3 regions of the Pseudonocardia sp. Ae331_Ps2 genome follow, and region 2 is predicted to be linked to each of the others. Evidence: riboswitches for the same ligand, from Rfam matches in the RefSeq annotation. Region 2 holds a riboswitch; each other region holds the start of a gene.

Region 1 (9,480 bases), 3.8 Mb from region 2:
GAGGTTCCAGGTTCTCGACATCGTTCCGCACGCCCCGCACCCGGTGACCGGCGAGATCGTCGACACCCACGAGCGACTGCGTCGGGTGGTGGACACCGCGGTGCTCGCCGAGCGGCTGGGGTTCGACTCCTACGCCGTCGGCGAGCGGCACGCCGGAGAGTTCGTCTCGTCCGCGCCCACCGTGCTGCTGGGAGCGATCGCCCAGGCCACGTCCCGGATCCTGCTCTCCACCGGGGTGACGGTGCTGTCGCTGCTCGACCCGGTCCGTGTGGCCGAGGACTACGCGACGGTCGACCAGCTCTCCGGCGGCCGGCTGGAGATCGTGATCGGGAAGGGCAACGAGGACCGGCACTTCCCGATGTTCGGGCTCGAGCTCGGCCGCCAGTACGAGTACCTCACCGAGAACTACGAGCTGCTGCGCCGCCTGCTGCGTGAGGACGGGGTGGACTGGAAGGGCACCCACCACGCCGACCTGGCGGGCGTGACGACCTTCCCACGGCCGTTCGCGGGCCCGTTCCGGATCTGGCACGGCTCGGCGACCTCGACCGTCGCCGTCGACCTCGCCGCCCGCTGGGGCGACCCGATCTTCTCGGCGAACGCGCTGCAGCCGCGGGAGAACTACCGCGTCCTCATCGACCGCTACCGGGAGAAGCTCGTCGAGCACGGCCACGACCCGGCGCTGGGCTACGTCGGCTCCGGCTCGGGCGGGCTGTTCCTCGCCGACACCGACGCCGAGGCGATCGCGGAGTACCGCCCGGTCTACGAGGGGTTCGCCGCGAAGATGCGGGCCGCGCACGCCGGGGACGACCGTCCGGGCAAGGCCACCTCGTTCGCGACCGTCGAGGAGGCGGTGGCGGACGGCCCCGCGCTGGTCGGGAGCCCGGAGCGGGTCGCGGCGAAGATCCTCGACTACCACGGGGCCTACGGCCACGACGTCCAGTCGGTGTCGGTCAACCCGGTGCTGCCCTACGCACGCCAGCACGAGGTGCTGACCCGGTTCGCGACCGAGGTGGTGCCGCTGGTGCGTCGCGAGGTGTCGACGACGCTGTGGGGCCCCGACGACGCCGGCCGTGCGGCCGGGTTCACCGCCGCCGCCTGACCCCGGCCCCTCCCACCGGCCGGTGCCCGGCGCGACGGGCGGGCCGGTCGCACTGGTCCAGCGCGACCGGCCCGCCCGTGCGGTGCGGGGAGCGGGACGGCGGTGCCGGGTCAGCCGGCGTCGGGCAGCGCCACCGGGGTCCAGTCGTTGGCGAACTCCAGGTCGCTGCGCTCGAACAGCTGGGTGACCGGGCACCGCCGCGCGGTCTCCGACACCAGCCGCTCGAACTGCTCGGGCGTCGCGTCGGTCTCGACGGTGGCCCGGACCTGCACCCGGTCGAAGTTGGCGTTGCCCTCGGCGCCACCGACGAGCACCGCGGTGTCGAGGTCACCGCGCACCTCGAAGGTCCAGTGGCCCAGGCGGATCCCCAGGTCCTTCGCGACCAGGCTCGCCGTCACCTGGTTGCACGAGGTCAGGGAGCCGAGTGCGTAGAACAGCGGGCTGGGCGCGGAGTCGGCACCGCCGAAGGCCGGGTAGGCGTCGGCGGTGAAGACGTGCCCGACGTCGCCCTCGGGGCGCAGGGTCTGGAAGACCCCGGTGCCCTCGGAGTGCACGACGAACGGAACGACGGTCTGCTTCGGACGGACTGCGGTCATGGGTGTCCTCCCGGACGAGGTCGGTGCGGCGGGAACGGGCGTGCGCGCAGCGGGCCGGCACCGCCGCCGGGCGGGGGTGCGGTGGGGCTGCGGGCCGAGGGGGTGACCGGGTCAGCGACAGAGTGCGGACCGGGTACGACCCAGGTCCACGTGCAGGCGCGCGACGAGACGCGCGGTTCCGGTCATGGGAGCGATCGTGTCTGATCCGCTCCACGGGCGGCAAGCCACGCCCGCCCCCCCCGTCCGGTCGGTGGACGAACGACGGTCGCGGTCCGGACAACGTGGGTCTCCGCCCCGCCGGTCGGGAGACCGGGACGGTCCGGCCGGTGTTACGGGGCCGGTGCGTGGTGTTCCTGACAGTGGGTCCGTCCTTGTCCGCGGCACAGCCGTCCGGTATCTGTTCTACGGTGCCGCGGGGACGACGGCAGGACGCGCGACGTCCGGCCACCGTCCCCCGTGCACGGTCGGCTGCCGCTGACCGTGCACGCCCCGTCCGGCCCGCCGGCCCCTGCTCCCGCGGGCCCCGGTGGAGGGCGAGCTGCACCCGAACCGTGACCGGCGAGCCCTCAGACGACGGAGCCCTCGTCCGCACCCGTGCCGACGGCCGCGCCTGCGGCCGCCCCCGGCACGTCGTCCGCGCGCGGACGACCCGGCCCACCCCGGCGCCGGTCCGCGCCCCGTGCCCGCCGAGAGGTCCACCGTGTCCGCGTCCACCGACACTCCGTCCGGTGCGGCTCGTGCCGCACCCCCGTCCCCGCGCCGCCTGGCGTTCGACCCCCGTACCGCGCTGCTGCCGGTCCTGTCGGTGCTGGTGTTCCTCGCCGTCTGGCAGGCCGCCGCGGCGAGCGGGGTCTGGAACGAGACGTTCGTGCCGTACCCGTCGACGGTGTGGCGCGCGTTCGTGGAGGTGTCGACCACCCACGACGGCACCCGCGGCTACGGCGGCTACCTGCTGTGGGAGCACCTCTACATGACCCTGCGCCGGGTCCTGGCCGGTGTCGTCCTCGGTGTGGTCGTCGGTGTGCTGGTCGGTCTGCTCATGGGCACCGTCGGCTGGGTCCGCCGGGTCCTGGAGCCGTGGCTGACGTTCCTGCGGGCACTGCCGCCGCTGGCGTACCTCTTCCTGCTGGTCATCTGGCTGGGCATCGACGAGGCACCGAAGATCACCCTGCTCGCGCTCGCCGCCTTCCCACCGGCGGCCGTCGCCACCACGGCGGCCGTCGCCGCCGCACCGGTCGGGCTGGTCGAGGCGGCCCGCGCGCTCGGCGCGACCCGCGGCCAGGTGGTGCGGGACGTCATCGTCCCGTCGGCGCTGCCGGAGACCTTCACCGGCATCCGGCTGGCCGTCGGCATCGCCTATTCCTCGGTCGTCGCGGCCGAGCTGTTCAACGGCATCCCCGGCATCGGCGGGATGGTCAAGGACGCCAGCAACTACAACAACACCCCGGTCGTGCTCGTCGGCATCTTCGCGATCGGCATCTCCGGCCTGGTGATCGACGCGCTGCTGCGCGCCGTCGAGCGCCGCACCGTTCCGTGGAGGGGACGAGCATGACCATCCGCACCCGACTGACCGCACTGCTCGTGGGCCTGCTGGCTGTCGGCGTCCTCGCCGGCTGCGCCGTCGGCCCTGCCGGGCAGGACTCCGGCAAGCCGACCATCCGCATCGCCTACCAGAGCTTCCCCAGCGGCGACCTGGTCGCCAAGCACAACCGCTGGCTGGAGGACGCCCTGCCCGACTGGAACGTGCAGTGGACCAAGTTCGACTCCGGCGCGGACATCAACACCGCGTTCGTCGCCGGTGAGCTGGACTTCGGTGCGATCGGGTCCAGCCCGGTCGCCCGCGGGCTCTCCGCGCCGCTGAACATCCCGTACCAGGTCGCGTTCGTGCTCGACGTCGCCGGCGACAACGAGGCGCTCGTCGCCCGCAACGCCACCGGGATCACCGACGTCGCGGGGCTGCGCGGCAAGCGGGTCGCCACCGCGTTCGCGTCCACCTCGCACTACAGCCTGCTCGCCGCCCTCGACCGTGCCGGTCTGAAGCCCACCGACGTGCAGCTGATCGACCTGCAGCCGCAGGCCGCGCTGGCTGCCTGGGAGCGCGGCGACGTCGACGCCGTCTACACCTGGCTGCCGACCCTCGACGAGCTCCGCAAGACCGGGAAGACCCTGGTCACCAGCCGCGAGCTGGCCACGGCCGGCAAGCCGACCCTCGACCTGGGGGTGGTCTCCACCCCGTTCGCCGAGCAGCACCCCGAGGTCGTCGACACCTGGCGCAAGGTCGAGGCCCGCGCCCTGGAGACCGTGCGCAACGACCCGCAGGCCGCCGCGCAGGCCGTCGCCGCCGAGATCGGCACGACCCCCGAGAACGCCGCGTCCCAGCTGAAGCAGGGCGTGTTCCTGTCCCCGCAGGAGCTGGCCTCCGCCGAGTGGCTCGGCACCGACGGCGCCCCGGGCAACCTCGCCCAGAACCTGCAGAGCGCCGCCCAGTTCCTCGCCGCGCAGAAGCAGATCCCCACGGCGCCGGACCTCGCGACCTTCCAGAAGGCGATCTACACGAAGGGTCTCCCGGATGTCCTCGCCGCAGGCTGACACCGACGCCGACACCGACACTGATACGGACCCCGACACCGGGGCCGCGGCGGGGGAGGGAGTGCCGGCGATCGCCGCGTCCGGGCTCGGGCACTCCTACCCGGGCCGCCGGGACCGGGTCCACGCGCTCGGACCGCTCGACCTGACCGTCGAGCGCGGCGAGTTCCTGGTGCTGGTCGGGGCCTCGGGCTGCGGCAAGTCGACTCTGCTCCGGCTGGTCGCCGGGTTCGAGCGGCCCACCGACGGGACGCTGACCGTCGCCGGCCGGGCACCCGAGCCGGGTGTCGGCGCCGGCGTGGTGTTCCAGCAGCCGCGGCTGTTCCCGTGGCGCAGCGTCGGCGGCAACGTCGACCTCGCCCTGAAGTACGCGGGGGTGAACCCGTCCGACCGTCCCGTGGCCCGCGAGGGGCTGCTGGAGCGGGTCGGGCTCACCGGTGTCGCGGACCGGCGGATCTGGGAGATCTCCGGCGGCCAGCAGCAGCGGGTCGCGATCGCCAGGGCGCTGGCCGCCGACCGGGACCTGCTGCTGCTCGACGAGCCCTTCGGCGCGCTCGACGCGCTCACCCGCGAACGCCTGCAGGACGACGTGCGCCGGGTCAGCCACGAGACCGGCCGGACCAGCGTGTTCGTCACCCACTCCGCCGACGAGGCGGTGTTCCTCGGCTCCCGGGTCGTGGTGCTCACCGCCCGCCCCGGACGGATCGCGCTGGACCTGCGGATCGACCTGCCGCGCTCCGGTGTGGACGCCGAGGCGCTGCGCGGCTCGCCGGAGTTCGCCGAGCTGCGGGCCCGGGTCGGGGCGGCGGTGAAGGAGGCCGCCGCGACCTGAGCACCCCGCTCCGCGGCGCGGGTGGGTCGTCCGGCGATCCGCCCGCGCCGACGGGGTGCGCCACTGCGCCCGGGCACCGTGCCGTCCCACTGTGATGCCACGACCGATCTCCCGGTCCGCGCTTGACACCGGATCGGTGCGTCGGCTGCAGTGGTGAGGTCCATCCAGAGCGGTCGAGAGTCCCGGCTCGTCGACGCCGCAGCAACCCGCCCCGTTCCGGGCAGGGTGCTACCGCCGGGTCCGATGGGAGACCCCGATGCCCCACCGCCCCGCGAGGCACCGGCCCGACGCCGGGCAGCGGGCCCGGATCCGGCTGCGCTGGGTCCGTCGCCGGCACGTCGACCTGTGCCGCACCGGCGCCGCGCTCTGTCGCTGACCTCTCCACCCGTGCCCCGCACCGGACCGCCCGCCACCGCGGCCGGCCGGTCCCCGCCTGCCCGAGGGCAGCGCTCGCACCGAGAGGTCCCCACCGTGACCGCGCTCCACCCCGCCCCGCCCACCACCTCCGCCCGCCCGGAGGTCCGCTGGGTCGCCTACACCGACCCGCTCGTCCGCCCGATGCTGGTCGAGCTCGACCAGGAGTACGGCGTCCGCTACGGCCACACCCTCGGCGACCTCGACGCCGAGACCCTCCGCGAGGCGAGCCGGTTCGCCCCACCGTCCGGCGGGGTGGTCCTGCTGCTCGACGGCGGTACCCCCGTCGCGGGGGGCGCCTTCCGCCGGTGGGACTCCGACACCGCCGAGCTCAAGCGGATCTGGACCGGCTCGGCGTACCGCCGCCGCGGCCTGGCCCGCCGGGTGCTCACCGAGCTGGAGGACACGATCGCCGCCCGCGGCTACCGGCGCATCTACCTGACGACCGGTCCGCGCCAGCCCGAGGCCCGCCACCTCTACCTCGCCGCGGGCTACACGCCGCTCTACGACCGGACCCTGCACCCGGAGACGGTCGGGCCGCACCCGTTCGAGAAGTACCTGACCGGGGGCTTCGCGTGAGCAGCCGCACCGAGGCCCGGGCCGCCCCGGGCGCCGTCCCGCCCACCGGGGACGACGACGCCGGCCTGCGGGTCGTCCCGGCCCGGCACCCGTGGCGGTGGGCGGGGACCGCGGTGGTGGCGGTCCTGGCCGCGATGGCGGTCAACGCGCTGGTCACCAACCCGGCCTGGGACTGGCCGACCGTCGGCCGCTATCTGTTCGCCCCGTCCATCGTGAACGCGGTGCTGCTGACGCTGCAGCTCACGGTGCTCGGCATCGTCGTCGGGTTCGTGCTCGGCACGGTGCTCGCGGTGATGCGGCTCTCGCCCAACCCGCTGCTGCGCTCGGTCAGCTGGACCTACATCTGGATCTTCCGGTCCGTGCCGCTGATCCTGCAGCTGCTGTTCTGGTACAACCTCGCCCTGCTCTACGACCGGCTCTCGATCGGCATCCCGTTCGGTCCGTCGTTCGTCGAGTTCGGCACGATGGAGCTGGTCAGCCCGGTCACCGCCGCGGTGCTGGGGCTCGGCCTGCACCAGGCCGCCTACGCCGCCGAGGTCGTGCGCTCGGGGTTCCTGGGCGTCGACGCCGGCCAGCTGGAGGCCGCCACCGCGCTCGGCATCCCGGCCTGGCGCCGGTTCCGGCGGATCCAGCTGCCGCAGGCGATGCGGATCATCGTCCCGACCGCGGCGAACGAGCTGATCGGCCTGGTCAAGGGCACCTCGGTGGTCTACATCATGGCGCTGTCCGAGCTCTTCTACCAGGTGCAGGTCATCTACACCCGGACCGGACGGGTCATCCCGATGCTGCTGGTCGCCGCCGTCTGGTACCTGGTGCTGACCAGTGCGCTGTCGGTCGGCCAGTTCTACGTCGAGCGGTACTACGCCCGCGGCGCGCAGCGCACGCTGCCACCGACCCCGTTGCAACGCGCGCGGGCCGCGGTGTCCGGACGGCGCCGGCGGGGGGCCACGGCATGACCGCCGCCGGCACTGCCCCGATGGTGGAGCTGCGCGGGGTGCACAAGAGCTTCGGTCCGCTGCCGGTGCTGCGCGGGGTCGACCTGACCGTCGCCCCCGGCGAGGTCACCGTCGTCATCGGGCCGTCCGGGTCGGGCAAGTCCACCCTGCTGCGCACCATCAACCACCTGGAGAAGGTCGACCGCGGCACGGTCCGGGTCGGCGGCGAGCTGATCGGCTACCGGCGGGTCGGCGACCGGTTGCACGAACTGCCGGAGCGGCGCATCCTGCGCCGGCGCAGCCGGATCGGCTTCGTGTTCCAGAGCTTCAACCTGTTCGCCCACCTGACGGTGCTGGAGAACGTCGTCGAGGCGCCGCTGTCGGCGCAACGCCGCGACCGTGCCACCGTCCACGCCGAGGCCCGTGAGCTGCTCGCCCGGGTCGGGCTCGCCGACAAGGCCGACGAGTACCCGCGGCGGCTCTCGGGCGGTCAGCAGCAGCGCGTCGCGATCGCCCGCGCGCTCGCCCTGCACCCGCAGCTGCTGCTGTTCGACGAACCGACCTCCGCGCTCGACCCGGAGCTCGTCGGCGAGGTCCTCGAGGTCATCTCCGATCTCGCCCGGGACGGCACGACGATGGTCGTGGTCACCCACGAGATCGGCTTCGCCCGCGAGGTCGCCGACACCGTCGTGTTCCTCGACGAGGGCCGCGTCGTCGAGTCCGGCCCGCCCGCCGCGGTGCTCGACACCCCGCGTGAACCCCGTACCCGCGCCTTCCTCGGCGCGGTCCTGCGCTGACCCCGGTCTGCGCCGACCTCCCCACAGGAGTATCGATGTCCCGGATCCCCCGGCCGCTGCGCCACCTGCGCCTCGCGGCCGTCGCCCTCGTCCTGCCCCTGGTCGCCGCCGTCGGCTGCGCCGGCGCCGATCCCGACCAGGCCGCCCCGGTGGACCCCGGGACGGCGGTGAACACCAGCCCGGAGCAGAACCGTGTCCGTGCGGACCGCATCGAGGCCATCGCCGCGACGGTCCCCGCCGCGGTCCGCGAGTCGGGAGAGCTCACCGTGGCCACCACCGGCAGCGGGAACCCGCCGCTGTCCTTCCGCGCCGACGACGACCGCACCGTCATCGGCGTCGAGCCGGACCTGGCCCAGCTCGTCGCGGACACGCTCGGGCTGCGGCTCGACCTGCAGCCGACGTCGTGGGAGAACCTGTTCCTCGGGGTCGAGTCCGGCACCTACGACGCGGGGTTCTCCAACATCACCGTGACCGAGGAGCGCAAGGACAAGTACGACTTCGCGACCTACCGCGTCGACACCGTCACCTTCGAGGCCCGCAACGCGGGGAGGGTGGAGCGGATCGAGAAGCCCGCCGACATCTCCGGGCTCACCATCGGTGTCGCGCCCGGCACCAACCAGGAGCAGATCCTGGTCGAGTGGAACCGGCAGAACGAGGCGGCGGGGGTCGCACCGGCGACGATCCAGTACTACCAGAACACCGGTGACTACTACCTCGCCCTGGACTCCGGACGCCTCGACGCCTACCTCGGCCCGAACCCCGGCGTCGCCTACCACGTCGCCACCGGTGGCACGACGAAGGCGGTCGGCTCGCTCAACGGCGGCGGCGGGGGAGTGCAGGCCGACATCGCGGCCATGACCCGCCGCGGCGACGGGCTGGTCGGCCCGATCCACGAGGCGATCGACGCGCTCATCGCGAGCGGCAAGTACGGCGAGGTGCTGGCGCGGTGGCACCTGGAGAACGAGGCGCTGCAGGACTCCCGGATCAACCCGCCCGGGCTGCCGCGCCGGGCGGCGTCCTGAGCGGCGAGCGGTCAGCCGGCCGGGGGCGGGTGGTCCCCGGCCGGCGGCAGCACCGCGGCCAGCGCCGCGCTGGCCGTCTCGACCAGCCGGGGGTCGGCCCCGGCCCGGACCCGCAGGTGCAGCGGCTCCGACGGCGCCCCGGGCAGGTCGGTGCACTCCTCCAGCCCCTCGGGCGGGTCGCCCAGCCCGGCGACGAGCGCGACCCCCAGACCACCGCGCACCGCGTTCAGCACCCCGGCGAGGTAGGCGGCCTCCCCGACGACGGTCGCCGCCATCCCGGCGGCGGACAGCGTCTGCAGGGCGCGACGCCGGATGGTGCACGGCGAGTCGATCACGACCAGCGGCACCGGACCGTCCGCGGGACGACGCCAGCCCGGCGCCGCGTACCAGGTCAGCGGGATCGCCCCGGCGGCGACGCCGGGGCCCTCGACCACGTCGCCGATGTACATCGCCAGATCGAGCGTGCCGCGGTCGACGGCGTCGTTCAGCCGGCTGGAGCGGTCGAGCCGGAAGCGCACCGCGGTACCGGGGAACACCTCCTGCAGCCGCTCCATGACCCGGGGCAGCAGCTCGTCCGCGGCGTGCTCGGTGGAGCCCAGCACCAGGGACTCGCGGGTGTC
Region 2 (9,480 bases):
TCGACGCCCGAGTGGTTCGAGTGCGCCGTCAGGTCGAAGTCGGTGCGGTTCGCGATGCCCTCGAGCTCGCCCCACTCCTGGCCGGTGAAGTTGAACCGGTACTCGATGTCGACGGTGCGCTTCGAGTAGTGGGAGAGCTTCTCCTTGGCGTGCTCGTAGTGCCGCAGGTTCTCCGAGGAGATGCCCAGGTCGGTGTACCAGCGGGTGCGCTCGTCGATCCAGTACTGGTGGATCTCCTCGTCGCTGCCGGGCTCGACGAAGTACTCCATCTCCATCTGCTCGAACTCGCGCGTGCGGAAGATGAAGTTGCCCGGGGTGATCTCGTTGCGGAAGCTCTTGCCGATCTGGCCGATGCCGAACGGCGGCTTCTTGCGCGAGGTCGTCTGCACGTTCAGGAAGTTCACGAAGATGCCCTGCGCGGTCTCCGGGCGCAGGTAGTGCAGCCCCTCCTCGGACTCCACCGGGCCGAGGAAGGTCTTGAGCATCATGTTGAACTCGCGGGGCGCGGTGAACCGGCCGCGGGTGCCGCAGTTCGGGCAGGGGACCTCGGAGAGGTCGTTCTGGTCGGCCTGCTCCGGGTCGCGGCCCTTGCGCTCGGCGAACTCCTCGGCGAGCTGGTCGGCGCGGTAGCGCTTGTGGCAGGACTCGCACTCGACCAGCGGGTCGGAGAAGGTGCCGACGTGGCCCGAGGCGACCCAGGTCTGGCGCGGGAGGATGACCGAGGAGTCCAGGCCGACGACGTCGTCGCGGCCGGTCACCATGCTCTTCCACCACTGGCGCTTGATGTTGTCCTTCAGCTCGACGCCGAGGGGCCCGTAGTCCCACGCCGACCGGGTACCGCCGTAGATCTCACCGGAGGCGAAGACGAATCCGCGCCGCTTGGTCAGCGCGACGATGGTCTCGATCTTGGCTGAGGTGGGCTTGCTGGCCACTGGCGGCGCTCCAGAGAAGGTGGTTCGGAGGTCCCCGGATACGGGGCATCCCAGATTACCGACCCGCCATGTATCCCCACTCCCTGCCCCTGCCCCCCGACCCCGCCGCGGTGGCTCCGCCCGACCGACCTCGCACAGGTTCCTGCGACCTCGCACCGTGTGCAACGGCTGCGAGGTCGCAGGACGGTGCGCGAGGTCCGAGGGTCAGCTCAACAGGCTGGGGTGGTGGACGGGCGCGGCGCCGGGGGTCACGGTCACCAGGGACTCGTAGGTCGCCTCGGTGGTCGTGTCGGCCTCGGCCAGCAGCGGGTGCACGTGCTCGCGGACCTCGAACGGCCCCAGGGCACGCCGGTAGGCGTCGACGGAGTCGAAGCGGACGGTCAGGACCCACTGCCCGGCGTCCTCGATCGCCCGGCCCGCCTCACCCCCGCGGAAGCCCGGCCGGGCGGCGAGGAGTTCCAGGGCGCGGGCCACACGCGCGGTGAACGCGGCCTCCTCGGAGGGAGACACGCGGAAGCGGCAGACCAGCAGCACGGCGCGACGATAACGAACACGCCTACCATGTCGGGTGCGGCCTGTACGGCACAGCAGCGCCGGAGGGTGTGGCCGCCGCCTCCGGGGGAACGGACGGGTCCACCACATGTCTGCCGCAGCCCAGACCACGCACGCACCGGGAGCCGGCCCGGGCGCGGACGACGACCACCACCCCGCGCCCGAGCCGGGCCCGACCCGCGACCCGCGCACGCTGGCCGCCGCGGGCGACCTGCTGCGGGCACTCGCCGCACCGGTCCGGATCGCCATCGTGCTGCAGCTGCTGGAACACTCGCGGTGCGTCCACGACCTGGTGGACGCGCTCGGGGTCACCCAGCCCCTGATCAGCCAGCACCTGCGGGTCCTCAAGGCCGCCGGGGTGGTCGAGGGCGAGCGGAAGGGCCGCGAGGTGCTGTATTCGCTGGTGGACGACCACCTGGCGCACATCGTGGTGGACGCCGTCGCCCACGTCGAGGAGGACACGTGACGGAGACGACCGGCCGGACGACCGCGGCGGCGGTCACCGAGCGGTCCACCGCCGGGCCGCGCGGCATCCGCGCCACCCGGCAGCGGGCCGCCGTCACCGCGCTACTGGACCGGCTGGACGACTTCCGGTCCGCCCAGGAGATCCACGAGGAGCTGCGGCGCGCCGGCGAGGGCATCGGCCTGACCACGGTCTACCGGACCCTGCAGACCCTCGCCGACGGCGGCGAGGTCGACGTGCTGCGGGTCGCGTCCGGCGAGGCCGTCTACCGGCGCTGCGAGACCGAGCACCACCACCATCACCTCGTGTGTCGCCGGTGCGGCGCCGCCGTTGAGATCGAGGGGCCGGCGGTCGAGTCCTGGACCGAGTCGGTCGCCCAGAAGCACGGCTTCACCGAGGTGTCGCACACCCTCGAGATCTTCGGCCTCTGCGGCCGCTGCTCGGCGGGCTGAGGCCCGGGCTCAGTCCCCGCAGCCGGGGACGGCGGGCAGCTCCCGGTCGCGGGCGAACGGGTCCGCCGGGCGCGGGTCCGGGGTCGGCGCCCACCGGCCGTCGACGAGGGCGTAGGTCCAGGCCGGGCCGCGCCGTGCCAGATCGGTCAGCGCGTCGACCAGCCGGTCGACGTCGGAGGAGCCGGTGCGCAGGCCCAGCGACGCGCGCACGGCGTCGCGGCCGCCGGTGAGCCGCGCCAGCAGCGGGTGGGCGCAGAACCGGCCGTCGCGGACCCCGATGCCGTACTCGGCCGACAGCGCCGCCGCGACCAGCCCGGCGGGCAGCTCGCCCAGGGTGAACGAGACGGTCGCGGTGCGGTCGCCCGCGTCGTCGAAGCAGGACAGGGCCCGCAGGCCGGGGACCGTCGCCAGGCCGGCGTGCAGACGGTCGGCGAGCTCGCGCTCGTGGGCAGGCACGATGTCGTCGATCAGCGGGTCCAGGGTCCGGCAGGCCGCGCCGAGTGCGGCGGTACCGAGGACGTTCGGGGTGCCGCCCTCGTGCCGCTGCGGCGACGGCAGCCACTCCGTGACCGTGCCGCCGCCCGGGCCGTCGGCGACGGACACGGATCGGACCGCTCCCCCGCCCGCGACGTGCGGTTCGGCGGCGTCGAGCCAGTCCCGGCGGCCGACGAGGACCCCGGCGCCGTAGGGCGCGTAGAGCTTGTGCCCGGACAGCGCGACGTAGTCCGCGTCCCACCCGGCCAGGTCGACGCGCCGGTGCGGGGCGAGCTGGGCGGCGTCGACGCACAGCCGGGCACCCGCGGCGTGCGCGATCCGCGCGATCTCGGCGACCGGGAGGAGCTCGCCGGTCACGTTGGACGCCCCGGTGACCGCGACCAGCGCGGCGTCGGGACGGGCGGCGAGCTCGGCCCGCAACGCATCGAGCGTCGAGGCAAGGGTGGCGGCGGCGGGCACGACGCGGTGCTCGCGGTCGCGCCAGGCCAGCAGCGTCGCATGGTGCTCCAGGTCCAGCGTCACCACCGGGCCGGGGACGGCGCGGGCGAGCAGGCCGAGCGCATCGGTGGTGTTGCGGGTGAACACCACGACGTCGTCGGCGCGGGCCCGGACGAACCGGGCGACGTCGGCGCGGGCGTTCTCCACGAGCGCGGTGCAGACCTTCGAGGTCCAGCCGGCGCCGCGGTGCACGCTGCCGTGGTACGGCAGCACCTCGGCGACGTGCGCGGCGACCGGCTCCAGCGCCGGCGCGGACGCGGCGGAGTCGAGGTCGCAGTAGCGGGCCCACCGGCCGTCGACGAGCGGGACCGTGAGGTCCGCACCGACGACGCGGGGCAGGGCGTGCTGGACGGGACGTGGCAGGGCGAGGGTCATGATCGGGCCTCCGGCCGATCTCGGGGACCCGGCGTGGCGCACGGATCCGCGCTTGCCGACTGCGGGTGTCGCGTCGGCCCGGTCATCACCCGGGGCACCCCACCGCGGAGGAGGGTTGCCGTCCAGCGAGCCGGGGCTTCGCGCTGGCACTCGTGACCTTCGGCGACGAAACTAGCAGACCGTCTCAGATGGAGACACGTGAGCATCGCCACCCCGGATAGCGTCTGACCGATGACGGACACGCACCCCGCGCCCACCACGGTCCGGCGGATCGACGTCCCGGAGTCCGGCGAGCTGGCCCAGCTCGCCGCCGTCTTCGAGGACCTGCAGTACGTGCTGCGCTGCTGCGAGCACCTGGTCACCGCCCTGGGCGGACCCGAGTCCGGGCCGGTGCGGGTGGACGCCGACCCAGCGCTGGTCGAGGCCCTGTGGACCGGCGCCCTGATCGGCTACGTGCGGTGCTTCTCCGGCCGGACGAAGACGCTGACCACCGACGACCTGACGTCGCTGGAGCTCGACGGGGACGTCAGCGGGTTCCACGACATGGTGTTCAAGCTCCGCGACCACTACGCCTCCCGGCACGTGAACCCGCGCGAGTCGTACTCGATCGGCGTGGCCCAGTCCAACGACGGGACGCCCCGGGGCGTCGCCGTCGTCTCCACCCCGCGCCCGCTCGTCGACGAGACGACGGTCCGGCTGCTCGGCCGGGTCGCCTACAGCCTGTCCGGCCTGGTGGACGCCCGGATGAAGAAGTCCCAGAACGACGTCCTCGGCGTCGCGCACGGGATGACCGCGGGCCAGCTGGCGGGGCTGCCGCTGGTGCACCTCGACGGCAGCGGCGAGGCGGCCCCGGAGGACGCGGTGACCCGGGACGGCACCGCGGACGGCCCGGGGAACTGATCCCCGCCGGATGCATCATCCGGCGCACAGCGGCTACCCGGTCGGGACACATCCCGACGAGAGGTGACCTCATGACCACTCGCACGACGACGTCCGACGCCGTCCGCACCGCCCTGCACGGCCTGGAGTTCCCCGCCGGCAAGGACGACCTGGCGTGGACCGCCGAGCGCAACGAGGCCGACGCCGCGACGGTCGAGGCCCTGCGGGCGGTGCCGGCCGAGGAGCACTACGCCTCGATCGCCGCCGTGGTGGCCGCCGTGGACCTGGCCGACGACGACCCGGCGCGCCAGACCTCGGGCGACACCGCGGACGAGTCGGCCGAGGAGACCGAGCAGCTGCGCGCGCAGCGGCGCACCGAGCACACCCGTCCCGGGCTGTCGGAGTCCACGAAGGACGTGGACCCGGTCAACCCGATCGCCGAGGAGCTCGGCACCAACCGCAAGAAGTGACCCGCGCGGCCGGGGCGGGCACCGCCCTGGCCGGCCGGTCAGCCGCCGACGAGCTCGGCCCGCATGCTCGACGCGGAGGACACGACGAGCATGAGCAGCGTCCCCATCGGACCCTCGCCCAGCCCGGCCGCGGGGAAGGCGTAGCGCAGCGTCACGTCCCAGCCGCGCTCGCCGCGCACCACCCGGGGCGTGCCGAACAGGCCCTCCCCCACCCCGAGCCCGACCCGTCGCGGCACGTCGTGCTCCGGGTCGGCGGAGTCCGGCAGGTCCCACGCCACGACGCAGGTCAGGTTGAGGACGGGCAGCCCCTCCTCCAGCTCCGTCCCCTGCACCACGCACAGCACGCCGCCGTGGGCGAAGGTCAGCGCGCCGTCGTCGTCGGCGGTGACGTCGTGGAACCGCTCCAGCGCACCCTTCGCGGTGGCGAGCATCCCCGTGATCACATCGGTGGTCACGGTGTCACCCCCGTCGCGGCGTCGCCCGTCGCGGCGTCCACGGCCCCGCCGAAACGCCGGTCCCGGCGTGCGTAGATCTCGATCGCCTGCCATATGTGGCGCCGGTCGAAGTCCGGGAACAGCGTGTCCAGGAAGACCATCTCGGCGTAGGCGCTCTGCCAGAGCAGGAAGTTCGAGGTCCGCTGCTCCCCCGAGGAGCGCACGAACAGGTCGACGTCGGGCATGTCCGGCTCGTCGAGGTGGCGGGCCAGCATCCGCTCGTCGATCTTGTCGGGGTTGATCCGGCCCTCGGCGGCGAGCCGGGCGATCTGGCGCACCGAGTCGACGATCTCGGCGCGGCCGCCGTAGTTGACGCACATGGTCAGATTCAGCACGTCGTTGCCGCGGGTGCGCTCCTCGGCGATCTCCAGCTCCTTGATCACCGAGCGCCACAGCCGCGGGCGGCGGCCCGCCCAGCGGACCCGGACCCCCATCGCGTCCATCTCGTCGACGCGGCGGCGGATGACGTCGCGGTTGAAGCCCATCAGGAACCGGACCTCGTCGGGGCTGCGCCGCCAGTTCTCGGTGGAGAACGCGTACGCCGACAGCCAGCGCACACCGAGGTCGATGCAGCCGCGGGCGACGTCCATCAGCGACGCCTCGCCCCGCTTGTGCCCCTCCGTGCGGGGCAGACCACGGGCGTTGGCCCAGCGGCCGTTGCCGTCCATGACGAGGGCGACGTGGCCCGGCACCAGCTCCGGCGGGATCGCCGGGGGCCGGGCACCGGACGGATGCGGTGCGGGAGGCTGGAACGGCACGTCACCGACCCTACGTCGGGGCCGATGGCCGGGCTCGGCCGCGGTGGTCGGGCTCAGTCGCGCTGGTCGGGCCGGGGCCAGGCCGGCACGGCCGGGTCCTCCAGCCGCTCGATGGTCTCGCGCAGCCGGCGCATCCCGCGGTGCCCGTGGACCCGGTCGACCTCCGACAGCGGTTCGGACTCGTCGGGCCGGATCACCGGCAGCATCGGGATGGCCGGCCAGGCGCCGTCCTCGGTGCGGGCCCGGACCTGACGCATCGCACGGGTCGGCCCGTCCTGCGGGGACTCCGGCATGACCTCGGTGCGGGCCGGGAGCTGCTGGGTGGGCGGCACCGGGATCCGCTGCGTCGCGGCCGGGAGACGATGGGTGCGAGCGGTGTGGTCGTCGTCCGGCGGCGGTGTGTGGGGTCGGTTCACGACTGCCTCTCCGACGGGGCTGGGGTCCCCTCGATCACAGGAGGATAACGAGACCGCGCAACCGGTTGCCTGTCCTGAGCGACGTTCACCCGGTGGAGTCGGCGGAAGCGCCGTGCGCCGCGACCGGCGGCACCGCGGCGGGCGGCGCACCGGGAACGTCAACCGCTCGACGAAGCATACGGGCCGCTCACGGCAGCCCGATCGGGACACCGGGCCGATCGCACTAGTCGGACAGCGCGTCCGGAGGTGTCGGCGCACCGCCGTCCGGCGGTTCCGGGGCGGTCCCCGGCGCACCCGGCGCGACGACGGCGGCGGGCCGGACCCGGGCGCGGCGGTCGACCAGGGGCAGCGAGCGCAGCTGGCGCTCCAGGTGCCACTGCAGGTGCGCCGCGACCAGGCCGCTGGCCTCCCGCCGGGTCGGGGTGCCCGAGGCGTCGGCGGTGTCCCAGTCACCGTGCAGCAGCGCCATGAGCAGGGCCACCGTCTCGGGGGCCGGGGTGACCGAACCCGGCGGGCGGCAGCGCGGGCACACCATGCCGCCCCCGGCGACGGTGAACGACCGGTGCGGGCCGGGCGTCGCACAGCGCGCACAGTCCGACAGCGACGGCGCCCACCCCGCATGGCTCATGGCCCGCAGCAGGAACGCGTCGAGCACCAGGGCCGGTTCGCGGGCGCCGTCGGCCAGCGCCCGGGTGGCACCGAGCAGCAGCAGGTAGACCCGCAGGCTCGGCTCGCCCTCCTCGGACACCAGCCGGTCCGCGGTCTCCAGGATCGCGCAGCCGCAGGAGTAGGCCGACCAGTCCGCGACGATCGCCGGCGCGAACGCGTCGACGGTCTGGGCCTGGGTGACCACGTCGAGCGTGCGCCCGGTGTAGCACTGGACGTCGACGTGGTTGAACGGCTCCAGCCGGGCGCCCCACCGCGACCGGGTGCGGCGCACGCCCTTGGCGACCACCCGGATCTTGCCGTGCTGACGGGTCAGCATCGTGATGATCCGGTCCGCCTCGCCCAGCTTCTGCACCCGGAGCACGATCCCGGTGTCGCGGTAGAGCTGGGCCATCCACCCAGTCTAGGTTCTCCTCAGAACCCCAGCTTGCGCAGCTGCTTCGGGTCCCGCTGCCAGTCCTCGGCGATCTTCACGTGCAGGTCCAGGTGCACCCGGGTGCCCAGCAGCTTCTCGATCTGGCGACGGGCGTCGCTGCCGACCTGCTTGAGCCGGGCACCGCCCTTGCCGATCACGATGCCCTTCTGGCTGGACCGCTCGACGTAGATGATCGCGTAGATCTCCAGCAGGTCCTTCTTCTCGATCGTCTCCTCGACGACGACGGCGATCGAGTGCGGCAGCTCGTCGCGCACGCCCTCCAGCGCCGCCTCCCGCACGAGCTCGGCCACGAGCACGTCGGTCGGCTCGTCGGTGAGGTCGCCGTCCGGGTAGAGCTGCGGGCCCTCCGGCAGCAGCCCGACCAGCAGGTCCGACAGCAGCGAGACCTGGAAGCCCGACTTCGCCGAGGTCGGCACGACCTCGGCGAAGTCCATCAGCGCCGCCACCTCGGTGAGCCGCTCGGCGACCTGCTCGGGGCGGGCGGTGTCGGTCTTGGTGACGACAGCGACCACCGGGGTGTGCGCGGCGATCCGGCTCAGCTCCTCGGCGATGAACCGGTCGCCCTTGCCGACCTTCTCGTTCGCGGGCACGCAGAACCCGACGACGTCGACCTCGGACCACGTCTCGCGCACCAGGTCGTTGAGCCGCGACCCGAGCAGGGTCCTGGGTCGGTGCAGGCCCGGGGTGTCGACCAGGACGATCTGGGCGTCCGGTCGGTGCACGATCCCGCGGATCGCGTGCCGGGTGGTCTGCGGGCGCGAGGAGGTGATCGCGATCTTCTCCCCGACCAGCGCGTTGGTCAGGGTCGACTTGCCGGCGTTGGGCCTGCCGACGAAGCAGGCGAACCCGGACCGGAAGCCCTCGGGCTGTGCGCCGGTCATGCCGCACCGAGCCGGTCGAGGATCTCGCGGCCGATCGGCAGCGCCGCCGTCGCCGCCGGGGACGGTGCGTTCAGCACGTGCAGGATCGAGCCGGGGCGGCCCGCGCCGTCCGGACCGGCCTGGTCGAGGAACAGGAAGTCGTCGACCAGCGTGCCGTCGGCCTTCACGGCCTGGGCCCGCACCCCGGCGCCTGCCGGGTGCAGGTCGGAGGCGGTGACCTCGGGCAGCATCCGCTGGATCTGGCGGACCATCGCGCGCGTCGACAGCGAGCGGCGGACCTCGCCGATGCCGTAGCGCCAGTGCGTGCGCGCCACCTTCACCATGCCCGGGTAGGTCAGCGTCCCCAGCAGCTCCTTCGGCTTGACCGTGCGCCAGTCGTAGCCCTCGCGGGCCAGCGCGAGCACGGCGTTCGGGCCGGCGTGGACGGTGCCGTCGATGCCGCGGGTGGCGTGCACCCCGAGGAACGGGAACGCCGGGTCCGGGACCGGGTAGATCAGGCCGCGGACCAGCGAGGCGGCCCGCTCGGAGAAGCCGGAGTACTCGCCGCGGAACGGGATGATCCGCACACCGGGGTCGGCACCGGCGAGGCGGGCGAGCTCGTCGCAGCGCAGTCCGCCGCAGACCACGGCGCGGGTGCCGAGCAGGTCACCGCGGGTGGTGCGCACGACGACGTCGGACGGGCGGCGGGCGAACCCGGTGACGGTGCGGCCGAG
Region 3 (9,480 bases), 4.6 Mb from region 2:
CGATCGCCACCACCGCCGTGGCCACCGAGCCGCCGTAGACCGCGGCGAGCACCATCGCCAGCAGCAGCGTGGGGAAGGCGACGAGGACGTCGATCAGGTGCGAGACGACGTCGCCACTGCGCCGCCCGACCGCGACCGCCGCGGCCAGTCCCACCCCGACGACGCCCGCGACCACCGTCGCGGCGAGCGCCGACGCCGCCGTGATCCGGGCGCCGGCGAGGAGCTGGCTGAACAGGTCCCGCCCGCTGCCGTCCGCCCCGAGCGGGTGCCCGCCGGTCAGCGGCGGGGCCCACGCCGCAGCCGGGTCGACCAGGGTGGGGTCGAAGGGCGTCCACACGAGCGAGACCAGCGCGGAGAGCACGAGCAGACCGACCAGGGCGGCGCCGATCGCACCCCCCGGCTCGCGCAGCACCCGCCGGATCACCGAGCTGTCCACCGGGCTGTTCACCGGGCCGTTCACCGGGCCACCCGCAGCCGCGGATCGACCAGCCGGTGCCCGACGTCGACCAGGAATCCGATGACCAGGACGGCACCGGTGAGCAGCAGGACCTCGCCCTGGACCTTGACCAGGTCCCGGTTTCCCACGTCGGTCAGCAGCATCGACCCGACGCCCGGCAGCGAGAACACCCGCTCGACGACGACGGCGCCGACCAGGAGCGCGGCCGCCTGCAGCCCGAGGACGGACACCACGGGCAGGGCGGCGTTGCGCAGGCCGTGGCGCAGCAACGCGCCGGTGCGGGTCAGTCCGGTCGCCCGTGCGGTGCGCAGGAAGTCCTGGTGCAGCACGCCGAGCGTGGCGGTGCGGACGAACCGCAGCAGCACCGCGCCCTCGGCCAGCGCGAGCGTGACGCACGGCAGCACGAGGCTGCGCAGCGCCCGACCCGGCTGCGCCCAGCCTGCCGTCGGGAAGCCCTGCGCGGGCAGCCAACCCAGCAGCACCGCGAACACGATCACCAGCACGAGCCCCACCCACAGCGTGGGCAGCGCGATCCCGAGCTGGGACACGGCGGTGATGCCGAGGCCGACCCGGCTGCGGTGCCGGACCGCGGCGAGCACCCCGAGCGGGACCGCCACCAGCACGGACAGCAGGATCGAGCCCGCGACGAGCGGCGCCGTGACGGCCAGCTTCGCGCCCAGCTCGGCGGACACCGACACCCCGGACAGCGCCGACCGGCCGAAGTCCCCGGTCGCAGCGCCTCCGATCCAGTCCAGGTACTGCACCACCCAGGGCCGGTCGGTCCCGAGCTCCTGGCGCAGCAGCTCTACCTGCTCCGGCGTGGCCTGCACCCCCGCGACCACCTGCGCCATGTCCCCGGACAGCAGCCGTAGCAGGCCGAACACGAGCAGGCTCGCCACCAGCAGCGACAGCAGCAGGAGCACCGTGCGGCGCACGAGGAAGGCGATCACGTCACGACGATTCCGTGGCGGACAGGGCGGACAGGTCCAGCCGCGAGCTGGTCGAGCTGGTCGGGAAGCCCTCCACCCCGTCGCGGATCACGGTGCGGGCGCCCGGGTTGTAGAGCCAGTCGCTCGCCGCGTCCTCGGAGATCTGCCGGGCCGCCTGCTTGTACAGGTCGTCCCGTTCCCGGTCGCTCGCCGCGGTCCCCGCGCGGGCCACGAGGTCCTGCACCACCGGGCTGTCGTAGCGCCAGTAGTACTGCGGGTTGGCGTAGTTGGCGATGTCCCGGGCCTCGGCGTGGTCGACGATGCTCAGGTCGTAGTCGGCCTGCGTGAAGACCTTGTCCAGCCAGGTCGCGAACTCGACCGGCTGAACGTTCACCGTGATCCCGACCTGCGCGAGCTGCGAGGCCACGTACGTGCCGATGGTCTCCGGGTAGATGTTCGGGACCTGCAGGGACAGCGTGAGCCCGCTGCCCACGCCCGCCTCGGCCAGCAGCCGCTTGGCGGCCTCCGGGTCGTACGGGTCGATCGCGGTGAGGTCGGAGAACCACGGGTCGGTCGGCGCCACCCCACTGCCGATCACCTGGCCCGCCCCGCCGAGGATGGTGAGCAGCCCCTTCTTGTCGATGGCCTGCCGGATCGCCGAGCGCACTCGCTGGTCCGCGAGCGGACCGCGGGAGTTGTTGAACCCGAGGACGAACTTGTCCGACGTGATCCCCTCGGCGACGCGCAGCCCCTCGCGGCCCGCGAAGGTGCTCACCAGGGTCGGCAGGACCGCCGTCTCGACGTCCGTCTCACCGGTCAGCTGCGCGTTGTTGGCGGCGTTGGGGTCGGGGATGTAGTGCAGCACCACCGAGGCGACCTTGGCCTTCTCGCCCCAGTAGTTCTCGTTGCGCGCCAAGGTGATCGTGGAGCCGCGGTTCCACTGCGCGACGGTGTAGGGGCCGCTGCCGTTCGTGGTGGCGGCCAGGCTCGCCGGGTCGGTGCCGGTCTTGTACACCGCGCCGGCCCGGTTGGTGAGCGCGTAGGTGAGGTTGGCGTCCCGCTTCGACAGGGTGAGCACCACGGTGTTCGGGTCCGGGGCGGACACCCCGGCGACGGCGGCGAAGTCCTTCTTGTTCGGGTTCCTCGAGTCCGGCGCGAGGACCCGCTGGTAGGACCACACGACGTCCGCCGCGGTGAGCGGGGAGCCGTCGGCGAAGGTCAGGTTCGGCTTCAGCGGGAAGGTGTAGGTGAGCCCGTCCGCCGAGGTCTGCACCTCCCGCGCCAGCAGCGGGACGACCTCGCCCGTGGGCGAGCGGGTGAGCAGTCCCTGGTAGACGTTGTCGAGCAGCAGTTGCTCGAGGGCCGCGCCCGACACCGTCGTCAGGTCGAGGCTGGTGGGCTCCAGCACCAGTCGGACGTCGACGGTGGTGTCCGTGCTCGGCGCCGCGCTCTCGGCGGGCCCACCACCACAGGCGGCGAGCAGCAGCACGGCAGCCGCGGCGGGGACGAGTCGGGCCAGTCTCATGCGGGCGATGCTCCGATCAGGTTGTGCGCGAAGCGCAGCAGCTCCGCGTGGACGGTCGCGCGGTCGAGCTCGTGCAGCACGTTGTGCCGGTCCTCGGGGTAGGTCACGATCCGCCCGCGGGGCAGCGCGGCCGCCACCTCACGCGCGCCCGCGACCGGGGCGAGGTCGTCCGCCTCGCTATGCAGCAGCAGCACCGGCAGGTGGTCGAGCGCGCCTTCGGCGAGCAGCGGCGCGGTGCGGGCGGTGGCCGCGACCAGCGCGGACAGGGTCTCGCGGCGCAGCCCGCCCGCCCACACCAGTGGGTCCGCTCGCACCCGCGCGGCCTGGTCCGGATCGCGCACGAGTTCGCCGGGGTCCTTGCGCAGCAGCCACGGGTCGATCCCGGGCGGCAGGCTCGGACCGCCGCGCAGCGCGGATCCGGTGAGCACGAGCCCGGCCACGTCCGCGGCCGGGTCGGCGCGTCCGCGGCCCCGGATCTCGCCGACGAGCAGGGCCGCCACGACCGCGCCGAGCGAGTGCCCGACCACCATGACCGGCAGCCCGGGCCTGCTGCGCCGCGCCTCGGCGAGGACGGTCTCGGCATCCGCCACCAGGTAGTCGACCGACTCGACGAGCACCCGGACCCCCGCGCTGTGACCGTGTCCGGCCTGGTCCGGGGCCCAGGTCTCGATCCCCTCCCCGGCGGCGGTCTCGGCGAGCGAGGCGTACTGCCCGGCGTGCTCGCCGAGCCCGTGCAGCAGGAGCAGCACCGCCCGCGGGCTCTCGGCGGGCGACCAGCGGTGAACGTGCAGCTCACCCCGCCGACCCGCGAGCCGGGACTCCTGGTGCCAGACGACCGTCGTGCTCATTCTCGCCCTTCCAGAGCGTGCTCGAGATCCGCCCGCAGGTCGGCGATCCCCTCGATGCCCACCGACAGTCGGACCAGGCCGGGGGTGACCCCGCTCGCGAGCTGGGCCGCCGGGTCGAGCTGGGCATGGGTGGTCGACGCCGGGTGGATGGCCAGGCTGCGGACGTCACCGATGTTCGCCAGGTGGGTGAACAGCCGCAGCCCGTCGACGAACCGGGCGCCCGCCTCGCGGCCCCCGCGGATCTCGAACGCCACGATGGCGCCCGCGCCCGCGGGCAGGTACCGGCGACCGGCCTCGAACCAGCGGCTCGACGGCAGACCCGGATAGTGCACGGCCTCCACCGCCGGGTGCGCCTCCAGGAACTCGGCCACGGCCTGGGTGTTCTCGACGTGCCGGGCCAGTCGCAGGTCGAGGGTCTCGATCCCCTGCAGCAGCAGGAACCCGTTGAACGGCGAGGGCGCGGGACCGAGGTCGCGCAGCAGCCGGGTCCGCAGCCGCAGGGCGTAGGCGAGCGGACCGAACTGCGCGTGGAAGGACAGGCCGCCGTAGGTGGGGTCCGGTGCGGTGAGCCCCGGCCAGAGGTCGGGATGGCGGCCGAAGTCGAACCGCCCGGAGTCGACCACGATCCCCCCGATCGCGGTCCCGTGTCCGGCGAGGAACTTGGTCGTCGAGTGCACGATGACATCCGCCCCGTGCTCGATCGGGCGCAGCAGGTACGGGGTGGGCACCGTGTTGTCGACGACGAACGGGAGCCCGGCCTGGTGGGCGACCGCGGCGACCCCGGCGAGGTCCAGGACGTTGCCCAGCGGGTTTCCGATGCTCTCGCCGAACAGGGCCCGGGTCCGCGCGGTGATCGCGGACCGCCACTGGTCGAGGTCGTCGGGATCCTCGACGAAGGTCACCGAGATCCCCAGGTCGGCGAAGGTCGAGGAGAGCAGGGTATGAGTGCCGCCGTAGAGGCTCGCCGCGGCGACCACGTGGTCCCCGGCGCGGGCCAGGTTCAGCAGCGCCAGCGACGTCGCCGCCTGCCCGCTGCTCACCGCCACTGCCGCGGCGCCCCCTTCGAGGGCGGCCAGCCGCTCCTCCACCACCGCGGTCGTCGGGTTGGAGAGCCGGGTGTAGGCGTGGCTCTCCAGGTCCTCGAGCGCGAAGGCGGCCGCGGCGTGCGCGCTGTCGGTGAAGCGATAGGAGGTGGTCTGGTAGATCGGGACCGCCCGGGCGCCCGTGGCGGGGTCGGGGACCGCCCCCGCGTGCAGCTGCCTCGTGGCGAACGACGTCACGCGCGCCTCGCCAGCACGTCCGACCAGTACTTCTCGGCCACCCGCGGGTGCGAGCGCAGCCATCCGACGACCGCGTTCTCCCCGAACTGGGCGTGCAGCGGGTTGTCCGGGTCCTCGCTGACCCCGCGGACCTGCGCCGCCAGCTCGGCGGGCAGCTCCAGGGGCTCGACGACGGCGTCGAGCCGCGGGCCGAGGAAGAAGGGCACCGAGAAGCGGTCCACCCCGACCGGCGGGCTGACCACCCGGTGCCGGGTCGCGGTCAGGTAGCCCTGGGTGGCGATCTCCAGCATCTCGCCGATGTTGACCACGAACGCACCGGGGACCGGGGTGGCGTCGATCCAGCGCCCGTCCGGGCCCTCGACCTGCAGTCCGCCGACCGCGTCCTGCTGCAGCAGCGCGAGGTAGCCGTAGTCCTTGTGGACACCCACGCCCTGGTCCGAGTCCGGTTCCGGGCGCCCGGGGTACCGCACGATCTTGACGTGCAGGGAGGACTCCTCGTCGAACCACGCGTCGAAGTAGCCCTCGTCCTGCCCGAGCGCGGCGGCGAGCGCGCGCAGCACCTCGCGGCTGACCCGCAGCGCCTCCGCCTGCCAGGTCAGCACGGTCTCGCGCAGCTCCGGCAGCGCGGTGGGCCACTGGTTGGGCCCGATCAGCCGGACCCAGTCCGGGTCGCCCGGGCCCTGGGTCACCGGCTCCCGCTCGGGGCCGATGTCGATCTGCTCGCGCCAGTCCGCGGTGCCGCCGGTGTGCTCGGTACCGGTGCGGGTGTAACCGCGGAACTGCGGCGAGTGCACGTTCTCGATCTCCAGCCGCTGCTCGACGGGCAGCGCGAAGAAGCGCCGCGCCAGCGCGTCGATCCCGGCGGTGACCTCGTCCGGGACTCCGTGTCCGGTCACGTAGAAGAAGCCGACCTCCCGCGCCGCGGAGCGCAGCTCGGCGAGCACGGCGGCACGCTCGCCGGGGCCGGCGCGGAAGCGGGAGAGGTCGATCACGGGGAGGGTGTCGGTCATGGCGACCTCACGTGTCGTGTCCCGCCGGTCTGTCGACAGATCGGCAGGACGGGAACGAGTCAGACAGCCGGACGCACCCGCGGGGTCCGCAGCAGAACGGACCGCGCGGCGGCCGGGCGGTGCGCGACCTCGGCGACGACCAGCTCGCCGAGGACGGGCGGGTCGAGGTCGGTCCTCACCGACAGAGCGCGGTCCCCGTCCGGCAGTAGTCCACGTGCCGACGCCGGGACCAGACACCCCGGATCCACTGGCGCACGGCTCCCCCATCGCTTCCGGCGGAAGCACCTGCGCCCGTGGGGACGTGGTTGCTGCGGCGTCGTCGAGCCGGTTCTCTCGGCCGCTCTGGATGGACGACTTCACCCAACCTCCGCGCCGCACCCGATGTCAAGCCGATCCCGCCCACAGACCCGTTCGCTGAACGGCGCAGACGTCCGGACGGCAGGCCAGCCGGCCACGTGCCGACATCCCTCCCAGCCGCTCCGCGAGTGCGGTGAGTTCGCCAGCGGTGCCGCGCGGCGCCCCCGACCACGACGACCCGTCCCACCATCCCGTGTCCTCCGGGGCGTCGAGGTGCCATCCGCGCAGTCACGCTGTCACCCGCGGTGCGCCCGACAAGTTCTCGTGGCTCGTCGCCGTCCCGGCCCGCGAGGTACCCGTGATCCGAGAGCGATACCCGCTGCCGATCTTCGGGTGACTCCGACCGAACAGGAAGCCCGATCACCGGAACAGCTTCACCGAATCGAGGTGAGGCGCGCCGCACATACTCGACGGTTGCCCCAACTACTGCGCGTCGGTTAGCGTCGCGGCGTGACGATTCGACTGCCGCTGACATCGCGCGCACACGTCGATTTCTGTCGCGTCTCCTCCTCGGTCTGTTGATCTTTCCGAGCTGTTCCCGCAGAGCCTGACCGGCCTGCGGCGCGAGCCGCCTTCTCTGGCCGCTGCCTGCTGATACCCCCATCTCGGCCGACACTTCTCGTGACGGTCGCTCACTGAGGTGTTCTCAGTAGCGGGTTGATCATGTCGTGCGGTCGTACTCGGTGTGGAGTAGTACGAGCGCAGCTGCGGTGATCGCGCCGGTGCGCCAGGGACATAGCGTGACTCGCCGCAACGCGGCGAAGGTGGTCTTGAGCAGGGCGTTTCCGCGTTCGGCCAGAGCACGAAGGGCTGAGTGCAGGGTGTTGACGGTGCGCTGGTTGACCGTCTGCCCGCGGCCGGGGACGGGTTTGATGGGCACGGTGAGCCGGTCGGCTTCGCCTTCGTAGCCGAGGTCGCCCAGCGCGGCGTGGGTGTCGTCGGTGAACGCGGCCAGGCCCTCGAGCAGCCCGGGGTGGGTACGGGCGCAGCGGGTGTCGTGCTCGCGGCCCGGCCGCACGTCGCTGGTCCATAGCGGCCATCCATCAGGTGCGGTGAGGACCTGGATGTTCCCGCCGTGGCGGCGGTGCTTGCCCGACCACCACAGGTCGACCCCGGGGGTGAGGCCGAGCGCGCGGCACCGGTCGGTGGCGATCAGGGTGCCGTCGAGATTCACGTGGGTGTGCCCGGCTGTGCGGGCGGCGAGCAGGGCTCCGTGCAGGCCGGGTGCGGCCGCGGCGAGGACGTCGATGCCTTCGTGCAGGTAACGGTAGGCCGTTGCAGTGCTGATCGCGTTGTCACCGGCCAAACATCGGACCCGGGTAGCATCACAGAACCAGCGGATCACCAGCACTGCCTGGGCGAACGGGGTCAACGCCCGCCGCCGGGTGCCACGTCGACGGCGTTGAAGGACCAGGAGCCGCGCCAGATAGGCCACGGTGCGCTCCCCGATCGGGAGGACAGCGGTGTAGGTGACAGGATCAGACATGCAGGACCTCGGTGACGGTGTCGATCTGTGCTGGACCGAACCGATCTACCGGGGTCCTGCCCCGTTCCCGCTCATCTCACCACCCTCGGCGTGTCGCCACGACCTGCCACCCCGCTACTGAGAACACCTCAGTGCGCCGCGGCGTCCCAGCTGCGGCCGGACCCGACCGACACCTCCAGCGGCACCGACAGGTCCGCCGCGGCCGCCATCTCCCGACGAACGAGTGCCTCCAGGGCCTCGCGCTCACCCTCGGCGACCTCGAGGACCAGCTCGTCGTGCACCTGCAGCAGCATCCGGCTGCGCAGCCCCTCGGCCTGCAACGCCCGGTACACCCCGAGCATCGCGACCTTGATGATGTCCGCGGCGCTGCCCTGGATCGGGGCGTTGAGCGCCATCCGCTCGGCCATCTCCCGGCGCTGACGGTTGTCGCTGGTGAGGTCGGGCAGGTAGCGCCGCCGCCCGAGGATGGTGGCGGTGTAGCCGTCCTTGCGGGCCTGGTCGACGACTCCCGCGAGGTAGTCGCGCACTCCGCCGAACCCGGCGAAGTAGTCGTCCATCAGCCCCTTCGCCTCCTCGGTGGAGATCCGCAGCTGCCCGGACAGGCCGTAGGCCGACAGCCCGTAGGCCAGGCCGTAGTTCATCGCCTTGATCTTGGCGCGCTGCTCGGGCGTCACCTCGGTGGCCGCGACGCCGAAGACCCGGGCGGCGGTCTCGGCGTGGAAGTCGTGCTGTGAGCGGAAGGCCTCGATCAGCGCGGCGTCCTCGGACAGGTGCGCCATGATCCGCATCTCGATCTGGCTGTAGTCCGCGGTGAGCAGCTCGGCGTACGGCGTGCCGTCCGGCGCGGACCCGACCACGAAGGCGTCCCGGATCCGGCGCCCGGCGGCGGTGCGGATCGGCACGTTCTGCAGGTTCGGGTCGGTGGAGGACAGCCGGCCGGTCGCGGCGATCGTCTGCGAGTACGTGGTGTGGATCCGGCCGTCCTCGGCGACGGACTTCATCAGCCCGTCGACGGTCACCTTCAGCCGGGTCGCGTCGCGGTGCTGCAGCAGGAACTGCAGGAACGGGTGCTCGGTCTGCGCGTAGAGGCTCGCCAGCGCGTCCGCGTCGGTGGTGTAACCGGTCTTGGTGCGCTTGGTCTTGGGCATCTCCAGCTCGTCGAACAGCACGACCTGCAGCTGCTTGGGCGAGCCGAGGTTGATCTCCTTGCCGATCACCTCGTAGGCCTGCCGCGCGGCCTCCCGGACCTGGGTGCCGAAGTCGGACTCCAGGTCGGACAGGGTCTCGCCGTCGACGGCGATCCCGGCGGCCTCGCAGTCGGCCAGTACGAACGCCAGCGGCAGCTCGAGGTCGGCCAGCAGCTCGCTGCCGCCCCGCTCGGCGAGGTCGGCGTCGAGGGCGTCGGCGAGCTCGGCGATCGCCGAGGCCGCGAGCATCTCCTGCTCGGCGGCCCGGGCGTCGGCCTCCTCCTCGCCGCCCAGCAGCGACAGCTGACCGTCGGCGGGCTCCTCGGTGCGCAGCTCGCGACGCAGGTAGCGCAGCGCGAGGTCGGCCAGGTCGAAGGTCCGCTGCCCCGGCTTGGCCAGGT

What was found. Region 2 has a riboswitch for S-adenosylmethionine ahead of Ae331Ps2_RS00590 (aminotransferase class V-fold PLP-dependent enzyme). Riboswitches for the same ligand answer to the same signal wherever they lie in the genome.
Region 1: another riboswitch for S-adenosylmethionine. It lies ahead of Ae331Ps2_RS31320 (GNAT family N-acetyltransferase); the one in region 2 lies ahead of Ae331Ps2_RS00590 (aminotransferase class V-fold PLP-dependent enzyme).
Region 3: another riboswitch for S-adenosylmethionine. It lies ahead of Ae331Ps2_RS22110 (isopenicillin N synthase family oxygenase); the one in region 2 lies ahead of Ae331Ps2_RS00590 (aminotransferase class V-fold PLP-dependent enzyme).

Annotation. Positions count from the first base shown of each region.
Region 1 covers NZ_MCIM01000001.1:3,921,333-3,930,812, forward strand. Annotated here, with positions in the region: gene Ae331Ps2_RS18835 (LLM class flavin-dependent oxidoreductase) at 1-1,099, shown strand, start outside; gene Ae331Ps2_RS18840 (OsmC family protein) at 1,210-1,695, opposite strand; gene Ae331Ps2_RS18845 (ABC transporter permease) at 2,396-3,247, shown strand; gene Ae331Ps2_RS18850 (glycine betaine ABC transporter substrate-binding protein) at 3,244-4,284, shown strand; gene Ae331Ps2_RS18855 (ABC transporter ATP-binding protein) at 4,265-5,113, shown strand; SAM riboswitch class I at 5,271-5,363, shown strand; gene Ae331Ps2_RS31320 (GNAT family N-acetyltransferase) at 5,585-6,106, shown strand; gene Ae331Ps2_RS18865 (amino acid ABC transporter permease) at 6,103-7,062, shown strand; gene Ae331Ps2_RS18870 (amino acid ABC transporter ATP-binding protein) at 7,059-7,838, shown strand; gene Ae331Ps2_RS18875 (ABC transporter substrate-binding protein) at 7,874-8,860, shown strand; gene Ae331Ps2_RS18880 (LysR substrate-binding domain-containing protein) at 8,872-9,480, opposite strand, start outside.
Region 2 covers NZ_MCIM01000001.1:116,855-126,334, forward strand. Annotated here, with positions in the region: gene Ae331Ps2_RS00570 (glycine--tRNA ligase) at 1-932, opposite strand, end outside; gene Ae331Ps2_RS00575 (antibiotic biosynthesis monooxygenase) at 1,137-1,466, opposite strand; gene Ae331Ps2_RS00580 (helix-turn-helix transcriptional regulator) at 1,573-1,950, shown strand; gene Ae331Ps2_RS00585 (Fur family transcriptional regulator) at 1,947-2,399, shown strand; gene Ae331Ps2_RS00590 (aminotransferase class V-fold PLP-dependent enzyme) at 2,409-3,767, opposite strand; SAM riboswitch class IV at 3,811-3,925, opposite strand; gene Ae331Ps2_RS00595 (hypothetical protein) at 3,999-4,667, shown strand; gene Ae331Ps2_RS00600 (DUF2795 domain-containing protein) at 4,739-5,116, shown strand; gene Ae331Ps2_RS00605 (hypothetical protein) at 5,155-5,571, opposite strand; gene Ae331Ps2_RS00610 (isoprenyl transferase) at 5,568-6,368, opposite strand; gene Ae331Ps2_RS00615 (hypothetical protein) at 6,422-6,784, opposite strand; gene recO (DNA repair protein RecO) at 7,008-7,844, opposite strand; gene era (GTPase Era) at 7,865-8,767, opposite strand; gene lhgO (L-2-hydroxyglutarate oxidase) at 8,764-9,480, opposite strand, start outside.
Region 3 covers NZ_MCIM01000001.1:4,679,691-4,689,170, reverse strand. Annotated here, with positions in the region: gene Ae331Ps2_RS22135 (ABC transporter permease) at 1-460, opposite strand, end outside; gene Ae331Ps2_RS22130 (ABC transporter permease) at 457-1,407, opposite strand; gene Ae331Ps2_RS22125 (ABC transporter substrate-binding protein) at 1,409-2,911, opposite strand; gene Ae331Ps2_RS22120 (alpha/beta fold hydrolase) at 2,908-3,759, opposite strand; gene Ae331Ps2_RS22115 (O-acetylhomoserine aminocarboxypropyltransferase/cysteine synthase family protein) at 3,756-5,039, opposite strand; gene Ae331Ps2_RS22110 (isopenicillin N synthase family oxygenase) at 5,036-6,049, opposite strand; SAM riboswitch class I at 6,310-6,402, opposite strand; gene Ae331Ps2_RS34355 (putative leader peptide) at 6,857-6,928, shown strand; gene Ae331Ps2_RS22105 (transposase family protein) at 7,068-7,892, opposite strand; gene polA (DNA polymerase I) at 8,021-9,480, opposite strand, start outside.